3 regions of the Streptomyces sp. NPDC002018 genome follow, and region 2 is predicted to be linked to each of the others. Evidence: riboswitches for the same ligand, from Rfam matches in the RefSeq annotation. Region 2 holds a riboswitch; each other region holds the start of a gene.
The links. Region 2 has a riboswitch for cobalamin ahead of ACFYYH_RS06125 (ABC transporter substrate-binding protein). Riboswitches for the same ligand answer to the same signal wherever they lie in the genome.
Positions count from the first base shown of each region.

Region 1: linked by a shared signal. The riboswitch ahead of cobN (cobaltochelatase subunit CobN) and the one ahead of ACFYYH_RS06125 (ABC transporter substrate-binding protein) in region 2 are both predicted to bind cobalamin.
Region 3: linked by a shared signal. The riboswitch ahead of ACFYYH_RS17960 (cobalamin biosynthesis protein) and the one ahead of ACFYYH_RS06125 (ABC transporter substrate-binding protein) in region 2 are both predicted to bind cobalamin.

Region 1 is NZ_JBIASO010000006.1:363,380-366,646, reverse strand. Features, by position in the region: gene ACFYYH_RS12960 (cobalamin biosynthesis protein CobG) at 1-1,693, opposite strand, end outside; cobalamin riboswitch at 1,757-1,905, shown strand; gene cobN (cobaltochelatase subunit CobN) at 1,939-3,267, shown strand, end outside.
Region 2 is NZ_JBIASO010000003.1:111,003-114,269, reverse strand. Features, by position in the region: gene ACFYYH_RS06130 (FecCD family ABC transporter permease) at 1-151, opposite strand, end outside; gene ACFYYH_RS06125 (ABC transporter substrate-binding protein) at 158-1,171, opposite strand; cobalamin riboswitch at 1,220-1,354, opposite strand; gene ACFYYH_RS06120 (Mov34/MPN/PAD-1 family protein) at 1,344-1,757, opposite strand; gene ACFYYH_RS06115 (amino acid permease) at 1,928-3,267, opposite strand, start outside.
Region 3 is NZ_JBIASO010000009.1:348,660-351,926, forward strand. Features, by position in the region: gene ACFYYH_RS17955 (cobyric acid synthase) at 1-429, opposite strand, end outside; gene ACFYYH_RS17960 (cobalamin biosynthesis protein) at 426-1,490, opposite strand; cobalamin riboswitch at 1,523-1,662, opposite strand; gene ACFYYH_RS17965 (hypothetical protein) at 1,801-2,031, opposite strand; gene ACFYYH_RS17970 (anion permease) at 2,118-3,267, opposite strand, start outside.

The sequences.
Region 1 (3,267 bases), on a different contig from region 2:
CGGTCGCGAGCGCGAGCGTGGTCGCGGTCGTGGTTGTGGTCGTAGTCATGGTCGGGACAACTGTCGTGGTTGCCGTTGCCGTTGCCGTTGCCGTCGCGGGCGCGGTTACCGTTGCCGTCGCCGGCGCGGTCGTGGTCACTGGCGCGGTTACGGTCACGGTCGTGCCGCCCCGTACGGAGACGCGGTAGGCGTTGTCGCCCGTCGCGACCACATCCACCCAGGCGCCCTGCGGATGGCCGCAGCGGCGTTCGCAGCCCGACCAGTAGACCGGGAGCGCGTCGCCCCCCGCCCCCGGCCTGCCCGGTGCCGGACGCAGCGCCTCGGCCGCGTCCGCCCGTACGTCCGCGAGCGCCTTCGCGCAGCCGGGCCGGCCGGTGCAGGCGCCGACCCCGTGCCAGGGGGAGGCGGGATCGGTGACCAGCCCGGCGGTACGGAAACGTTCCAGCAGGTCGTCGGCCGTGGCCGGGTCCAGCCCCGGCACGATGACACCCCGCCAGGGGGTGACGCGCAGGGCGGCGGCCGGACCGGGAGCGACACGCGCCGAGGTCAGCAGTCGCCACTGTGCCGCGCTCAGCCGTCCCAGCGGCGCGTGGACGGAGACGGCCACGGTGCCGTCGGGGGAGCGGATGAGCCCGGGAAGCGGGGGCCTCCCGTCGTGACCGGGGCCCTCCGTCACATACGCCGTCACATACGCCGTGGCGTTCGCGGGCTTCGCGGGCTTCGCGGGCTTCGCGGGCTTCGCGGGCTCCGTGGCTACGGCGGGTTCCGCGACGATGCCCGCTCGGCTCAGCCGTGCCGCCACCGCCGCGTCCAGTTCGAGTGCGTGGCCGGGCGGCAGCTCCCGCACCCGCCAGGCGCCCGAGCCGCTCGCCTCCGCCACCGTGAGAAACGTCTCCGCGGCCAGGAGGGCGGCCCTCGGCGCATCGGCGGCCTTCACCCGCAACCCCGACCGATTGGCTCCGGTATGTACGGTCGCCGTGCCGTCGGGTCGTGCGAGCAACGTCACATCGGCGCCCAGGGCCGCCATGTCCCCACGGCCGTCGTCCAGCGCGAACAGGAAGCGGCCGGAGAGACCCGTCGCCGCGTCGCTCGCGCACAGGAGTCCGTCCAGTTCCCGGGCCCACAACTGCGGCTGTCCGGCGCCGAGTCCGCCGTGCCGGGCGCCTCCGCCGAATCCGTCGAGGCCCGACAGGGGGGACGCGACGATGTTCCGTACCCGTTCATGCCGTTCGGAGGGCAGCAGACCGGCTTCGTGGAGCAGTCCGGCGAGTTCGGTGCCGCAGCCCGCGCCCGCGCCCCTGCCCCTGCCCGGACTCGTACCCGTACCCGTACCCAGCCCCCGGAGCTGGACATTGCCCCGGGAGGTGATGTCGACATGTCCGTCGCCCAGGCGCTCCGCCGCGTCCGCCAGCGTCTCCGCCTGACGGTACGTCAGCAACCCGCCGGGCAGCCGCAGTCGGGCCAGCCACCCGTCGTCCGCGCCGTGCAGCCGCAGAGCGCCGGGGCAGGCGTCACCACCCTCCCGTACGGGAACCCGCACGGAACCGGGAGCGGAAGCCCGCACGGAGCCCGGGACGGGAACCCGCACGGAACCGGAAGCGGATGCCCGCACCGGATCCGGGACGGAGGCCCGCGAGGGAGCTTCGTCCCGGTTGGCGGGTGTTGGCGAGGTGGGCGGCATGGCGGCGAGCATACCCACGTACCCCCGCGCCCCATCCTGGGCGGCCGGGCGCTCTCCCCGCCCGTGACCTGCTGCACCTACTATGCAGACGGCGGGTCCGGTGCCCGTCAACGCCAGCGACGGCGTCAGGGGAGGAAGCCCGGTGAGAATCCGGCGCGGTCCCGCCACTGTGAGCCCGGCAGCAGCCGGGTGAGCCAGGAACTCCCGCCGTCCTCCCTACCGCCCGGGGCGCGGACCCCGAGGAAGGCAGACGCCGCATGATCCTGCTCCTGTCGACGTCCGACACCGATCTGCTCAGCGCCCGTGCGGCGGGCGGTCCGGTCCCGTACCGGTACGCCAACCCCGCGCGGCTCGTGCTCGACGAACTGCCCGCGCTACTGGAGGGCGTCGACCTCGTCGTCGTACGGCTCCTCGGCGGACTGCGCGCCTGGCAGGACGGGATCGACCTCCTCCTTGGGGAAGGCGCTACCGACGGCCGTTCCGCCGCCCGCCGCGACACCGCCGACACCGACGACCGCGACAGCGCCGCCGACACCGCCGCCGACCGGCCGCCCGTCACGAACCGGCCGCCCGTCGTGGTCCTCACCGGCGAGCAGGCCCCGGACGCCCAGTTGATGGAGGCCTCCACCGTCCCCATCGGTATCGCCGCCGAGGCCCACGCGTATCTCGCCCACGGCGGTCCCGCCAACCTGGAGCAGCTCGCCCGCTTCCTCTCCGACACCGTCCTGCTGACCGGTCACGGCTTCGAGCCGCCCGCTGCGTCGCCCACCTGGGGCCGGGCCGAGCGCCCCGCCGTCGCGGGCCGCGCGGATGCCGGCCGGCCGCTGGTCGCGGTGCTCTACTACCGCGCGCACCATCTCAGCGGCAACACCGCCTTCGTGGACGCCCTGTGCGATGCCATCGAGGAGGCCGACGGGCGCGCCCTCCCCCTCTACGTGTCCTCGCTGCGCGCCCCGGAGCCGGAGCTGCTGGAGGAGCTGAGCGGCGTCGATGTCATCATCACCACCGTGCTCGCCGCCGGCGGCACCCGGCCCGCCGAGGCGTCGGCGGGCGGCGACGACGAGGCGTGGGACGCGGGAGCCCTGGCCGCGCTCGACGTACCGATACTCCAGGCCCTCTGCCTCACCAGCAGCCGGGCCACCTGGGAGTCGAGCGACGAGGGACTGTCGCCGCTGGACGCCGCCTCGCAGGTGGCGGTGCCGGAGTTCGACGGGCGGCTCATCACCGTCCCGTTCTCGTTCAAGGAGCTGGACCCCGAGGGCCTGCCGGTGTACGTGGCCGACCCCGAGCGGGCCGCGCGGGTGGCCGGTATCGCCGTACGGCACGGCCGGCTGCGCCACCGCCCGAACGCGGAGAAGCGCGTCGCGCTGGTGCTGTCCGCGTACCCGACCAAGCACTCCCGTATCGGCAACGCGGTCGGCCTCGACACCCCCGCCAGCGCCGTGGCCCTGCTGCGTGAACTGCGCGACCAGGGCTATGACTTCGGCGGCACGAGCGGCACGAGCGGCATAGGCAGCGCAGGCGGCACGACCGGCACAGGCAATGCAGGCAGTGCAGGCAGTGCGGGCAGTGCGGGCAGTGCGGGC
Region 2 (3,267 bases):
GGATCGTGAGCACCTGGCCGGGCGGGATCCGTACGGAGCCGAGGGCGAGGCCCGCGACCACGGCGACGGCGAGCGCGGCGGCGAGGCAGCCGAGCACGAGGGTGTGGCGGAGCCGCCCGTGGGCACGGGCGGGCGCGGTCGCGCGGCTCACGGCGGCTTACTTCACGGCTTCGGGGTGGAGCTGGGCCGCGAGCCGTTCGACGGCGGCGGGGGCCCGTACGCCGAGGACCACGTCCGAGAGGGGCATGACCGCGAACCGCTGGTTCCTGACGGCCGGTACGTCCTTGAGCACCGGGTCCTCCAGCAGCCGCTTCTTCTTCTGCGCGACGGTGGTGGAGCCGTAGTCGTAGATGACGATGACGTCGGGCTCGCGTGCGACGACCTGTTCCCAGGTGGCGTCGCCGAAGGACTTGTCGAGATCGGCGAAGACATTGCGTCCGCCGGCCAGCCCGATCAGTTCGTTGCCGATGCCCGTGCCGCCGGCGGTGAACGCGGTCTTGTCGCCGCTGTCGTAGACGAAGACGGAGAGCGGTTCGACGCCCTTCAGCTCGTCGGCGGTGGACGCGACGGTGGTGCGGGCGTCCGCGATCCACGCGCGGGCGCGGTCCTGGACACCGAAGGTACGGCCGGTCTCCTCGACCTCCCGGTAGACGTCGTCCATGGTCGTCCGGCCGTCGGCGCAGTTCTCCAGATTGAGCCGGGTGCCGATCCCGGAGGCCTTGAGGTCGTCGCGGCTCCGGCCGTCCTTGGCGGCGAACGCGCTGGCGTATCCGCCGTAGACGAAGTCGGGGTTCGCGGCGAGGAGCTTCTCCTTGGCGGGGTACTCCGCGGAGAGGACGGGGACGCTCTTGTACGCCTTCTCGTAGGCGGGGAGGATCCGGTCGTCCAGCCAGGCGGTGCCGACGAGGGACTTCTCCAGGCCGAGCGCGAGCATGATCTCGGTGACGTGCTGGTTCATGGTGACCACCCGCTTCGGCGGCGCCTGGTAGGTGGTGGTCACCCCGCAGTTGGTGACGGTGTACGGGAAACCGGGCGCGGCCTGGGCGGCGGGCCGGCCGGCCGCCGGCTCCGCGGTGTTCCCGGAGGTGCCGCAGGCGGCGAGCGGGAGCAGTACGGCGGATATGAGGGCGAGCGGCACGGCGGGTGCGAGCGCACGGCGGCGCCGGGACAGGACAGACACGACTGGGCCTCCTCCGGGGGATTTCCGCGTCCCCTGGCTGGTGGGAGAAGGGCGGCAGGTCAGTTCCTGGCTGGCAGGCTTCGCGCCTGGTCACAGTGGCGGGACCGCGCCGGTTTCGCACCGGCTTCCTGGGTCCTGCCGCCTCGGTTCGGGTCCGAGTCTCTCAGACGATCTCGACGGGCTCCTCGGTGACCTCGCCGTCGACGATCCGGTACGAGCGGAACTGGAAGGGGCCCGCGTCATCGGTGTCCGCGGTGGAGACCAGCACATAGTGGGCGCCGGGCTCGTTGGCGTAGGCGATGTCCGTACGGGACGGGTAGGCCTCGGTCGCGGTGTGCGAGTGGTAGATGATCACCGGCTCCTCGTCGCGGTCGTCCATCTCCCGGTAGAGCTTGAGCAGATCCGCCGAGTCGAACTCGTAGAAGGTGGGTGAGCGGGCGGCGTTGAGCATGGGGATGAACCGCTCGGCCCGTCCGCCGCCCGCGGGGCCCGCGACCACACCGCAGGCCTCGTCGGGGTGGTCGGCTCGCGCGTGCGCGACGATCTGGTCGTGCAGGGCCTGGGTGATGGTGAGCATGCAGAGAATATAAGCGGACACCGCGGAGCACGGCGAAGGCCCCCGGACACCGGTCCGGGGGCCTTCGTACGGCAGGTGGCCGGGCCCTGTGGGGGCCTGTGTGGCCAGGCCCTGTGGGGCCCTGTCCTGCTCCTGTCCAGGATCTGTTCCTGTCCAGGATCTGCCGGGACCTAGTCCACGGCGGAGGCGTACTCCCGCTCGGCGCGCTGCGCGATCGCGGGGTTGCGGCGCTTCAGGAACTGCCAGCCCGCCGCCAGGGCCACCGCCCAGACCGCCGCGACATAGAGACAGACCCGCGCGTCCTTGTCGTAGGCGATCAGACAGGTCACCAGGGCCAGGAAGGCCACCGCGACCCAGCTGAAGAGCGCGCCGCCGGGGGCCGGGAAGGACGAGGCCGGCAGCCGGCCCGCCTCCACACCCCGGCGGTAGCGGATATGGCTGATCAGAATCATCATCCAGGTCCAGATGCCGGCGGCGGTGGCCACGGAGGTCACATAGCCGAAGGCCTTCTCCGGGACGACGTAGTTGAGGACCACGCCGATGCCCATCAGGACGACGGAGACGGTGATGCCGAAGGCGGGGGTCTTACGGGAGTTGAGCCGGCCGAAGATTGTCGGCGCCTCGCTGTTGGCGGCGAGGTCGCGCAGCATCCGCCCGGTGGAGTACATCCCGGAGTTGCACGAGGAGAGCGCGGCGGTCAGCACGACGAAGTTGACGATGCCGGCCGCGAGCGGGATGCCCATCTTCTCGAAGGCGTGGACGAAGGGGCTGTTGCCCGCCGAGAACTCGGTCCACTTGACGACGGCGAGGATGACGGAGAGCGCGCCGACGTAGAAGACGATGATGCGCCAGGGCAGCGTGTTGATGGCCTTGGGCAGGGTCTTCTCGGGGTTCTCCGACTCGCCCGCGGTCACCCCGACCAGTTCGACTGCGAGATAGGCGAACATCACCCCCTGGAGGGTCATCAGGCTGGAGCCGATGCCGTTCGGGAAGATCCCGTCGTGTGCCCAGAGGTTGGAGGCGGCGGCGGTCTCACCGGCGTCGGAGAAGCCGAGGGTGAGGACGCCCAGACCGATGACGATCATGCCGATGATCGCGGTGACCTTGATCATCGAGAACCAGAACTCGACCTCGCCGAAGATCTTCACCGAGATCAGATTGACGCCGAAGAGCACCACCAGGAACACCAGCGCGCTGACCCACTGGGGGATCTGCGGGAACCAGAAGTGGATGTAGATCGCGGCGGCGGTCAGTTCCGCCATTCCGGTGACGACCCACATCAGCCAGTACGTCCAGCCGGTGGCGAAGCCGAAGAACGGGCCGAGGAACTCCCGGGCGTACTCCGCGAAGGAGCCCGAGACCGGCCGGTAGAGGAGCAGCTCGCCGAGCGCCCGCATGATGAAGAAGATCACGACGCCGGCGAGGGCGTACATGAGGATGATGCTGGGGCCGGCCTTGGCGATATTGGCTCCGGCGCCCATGAAGAGACCGACACCGATCGCGCCGCCGA
Region 3 (3,267 bases), on a different contig from region 2:
CGCCCGCTCGCCGGCCCCCGCCAACTCCCCTGACACGCCGGGCTTTCCGGGCACGCCGGGCTGTCCGGAGAGTCCGGAGGTCCCGCCTCCCGGGCTGCCGAAGAAACCCCGGGCGCTCAGCTCGCCCACCGGCCGCCCCATCAGCACCACTTGGCTGCTGCGGTCGCCACCGGGCTTCAGCAGCACGGGATTCATCAGCGCCGTCGGCTCCACCCGGGCCGCCTGCGCCTGCATCGCCTGCGCCCGTCCGATCTCCGCGCCCTCGCGCGTCACGAACGAGTTCAGCGACATGTTCTGCCCCTTGAACGGGGCGACCTTCACCCCCCGGCGTACGAGCCACCGGCAGATCCCCGCCGTGACGACGCTCTTGCCCGCGTCCGAGGTGGTCCCGGCCACCAGCAGACCCCCGCCGCGCCCGCCCCGGCTCATCCCAGTCCCCTTCCCGTGTCCGCCGCACGGCGGCGCAGCGCGCCGTACGCGAACCGGCCGGCGGCACAGACCGCGAGGGCGTATCCGCCCACCCGGCGCGACAGCCGCACGGCCCGCTCGATGTCGGCCGTCGTCACGGGCCGCCCCTCACCGTTCAGTACGGGCCGGTGCTCCACCCGTCCGCCGTACGCGAGTGTCCCGCCGAGCCGTACGCCCAGCGCGCCCGCGAACGACGCCTCCACCGGGCCCGCGTTGGGGCTCGGATGCCTGCGCGCGTCCTGCCGCACCGCCCGCAGGGCCCCGCGCGGATCGTCACCGGCGACGGCGGCCAGGGCGGCGGTCAGCCGGGCGCCCGGCCAGCCTGCCAGATCGTCGAGCCGGGCCGACGCCCAGCCGAACCTGCGGTACCGGGCGGACCGGTGACCCACCATCGCGTCCAGCGTGTTCACCGCGCGGAATCCCACCAGTCCGGGCACGCCCGCGATCGCCCCCCACACCAGCGCGCCCACGACGGCGTCCGAGGTGTTCTCGGCGACGGACTCCACGACGGCGCGCGCGAGTTGCTGTCCGTCCAGTGCCTGCGGGTCACGCCCGCACAGCCGTGGCAGCCGCTCCCTGGCCAGCGCGAGGTCCCCGGCGGTGAGCGCGGCGCCGATCGCGCGCGCCTCCCGGCCCAGGGAGGTGCCGCCGACGACGGACCAGGTGGCCAGGGCGGTCAGCGTGACGGAGGCGGCACGGCTCTCCGGGATGCCTCCTCCACCCCGTACACCCCGTACACCCCGTACTCCCCGTGCTCCCCGTGCACCCCGGGCCGCGAGGACCGCGAGACCGGCGGCGCCTCCGGCGCACACCAGCGTGTGCAGCGTGCCCCAGCCTCGGTGGTCGTGCCACAGCGCCCGTTCGACGGCCCCCGCCGCCCGGCCGAACGCGGCCACCGGATGCCCCCGGCGCGGATCGCCGAACAGCCGGTCGCCCAGGAGCCCCAGGGCCGCGCCGTACGCGAAGACCCGCTCGGCGGTCGCACCGCCGCCGCGCACGGCGGCCGAACCGCTGCCAGGCATGGCGAAATGTCCTCACTCAGGGTCCGCGCCCCGGCTCGACGTGATGCGGCGGCGAGAGTTCCTGGCTCCTGGGACAGTTCCCAGTGACAGTGGCGGGACCGCGCCGGATTCGCACCGGCTTCCTCTTCTGCCGCCGTAATGGCCCCGGCAGTCCACCACGCCCCGTGAACACCCGTCAACCCATCCCTGACCTGCGGCGGGACAGTGTGCGAAGCCCCACATCGCCCCGTAAGGGCCGGGGCGATGCGGGGCGAGGCGAGGCGAAGCGGGACGGGCGGGACGGGCGGGACGGGCGGGACAGGGGCGGGGGTCAGGCGACGATCAGATAGATCCCGTACGCCACGGCCGCCGCGCAGAGGGCGAAGCAGGCGTACGCACCCGTGCGCGCCAGCGCCGCCGTGCCCGTACCGCCGCCCTGCGCGACGGCGGACTCGCGCCTGGCGAGACCCACGATGCCCAGGGTGAACAGGCCCACGAGGGCGACGGTCGCCACGAGGCTGACCCCGAAGACGGAGCCGAGTGCTGCCCAGTCGATCTTCATACGTTCTTTCCTTAGACCGAGGCGGTTCGGACCGCGATGGTTCGGACCGAGAGGGTTCGGATCGAGATGGTTCGGACCGGGACGGTTCAGACCGAGGCGGTGCGGGCCGGCTCACCGGCGCCGCCCGGAGGGGACGGGATGGTGGCCGAGAGGTCCTGCGCGGCACCGGCCGTGGGGGGCGGGGCGACGGCCGCGACGCCGTTGGCCACGGCGTCGGCGGGCTCCCCGGCCTCGTTCTCGGTGACATTGGTGTGGTCGACCGGGCGGCGGCGCGAGGCGAGCCAGATCGCGCCGGAGAACGCCACCAGCAGCGCGGCGACGACCGCGACGCCCCAACTGCCCTGGCCGGTCAGGAACTCCGCGCAGGCGGCGACCAGACCCGCGGCGGGCAGGGTCAGCCCCCAGGCGATGAACATCCGGGTGGCGGTGGACCAGCGGACCACACCGCCCTTGCGGCCGAGGCCGGCGCCCATCACGGCCCCGGAGCAGGACTGGGTGGTGGAGAGCGAGAAGCCCAGGTGGGAGGAGGCCAGGATGACGGTCGCGGCGCTGGTCTGGGCGGCGAAGCCCTGCTGCGGCCTGAGATCGGTGAGGCCGGTGCCCATGGTGCGGATGATGCGCCAGCCGCCGAGATACGTACCGAGCGCGATCGCCGTGCCCGCGGAGACGATGACCCACATCGGGGGGTTGGAGCCGGGCGCGAGCACCCCGCCGGTGACCAGCGCGAGCGTGATGACGCCCATGGTCTTCTGCGCGTCGTTGGTGCCATGGGCGAGGGAGACCAGACCGGCGGAGGCGATCTGCCCCGCGCGATAGCCCTTGGCGGTGGCCCTGTCGTCCGTACCGCGGCCGATGCGGTACGTCAGCCGGGTGGCCAGCAGCGCCGCGAGACCCGCGACGACCGGAGCGGCGAGCGCCGGGATGAGCACCTTGGTGATGACGACACCGCCGTTGACCCCGGAGGCGCCGACGGACATCAGGGTGGCGCCGATCAGTCCGCCGAAGAGGGCGTGGGAGGAACTGGACGGCAGGCCGAGCAGCCAGGTGAAGAGATTCCAGAGGATGGCGCCGACGAGCGCCGCGAAGATCACTTCTGTCCGGATGCCGTTCTCGTTGATGAGCCCGCCGGAGATCGTTCTGGCGACCTCCACGGAGAGGAACGCGCCGACCAGATTCAGAACGGCGGACATGGCCACCGCGGTCTTGGGCTTCAGGGCGCCGGTCGAGATGGTCGTC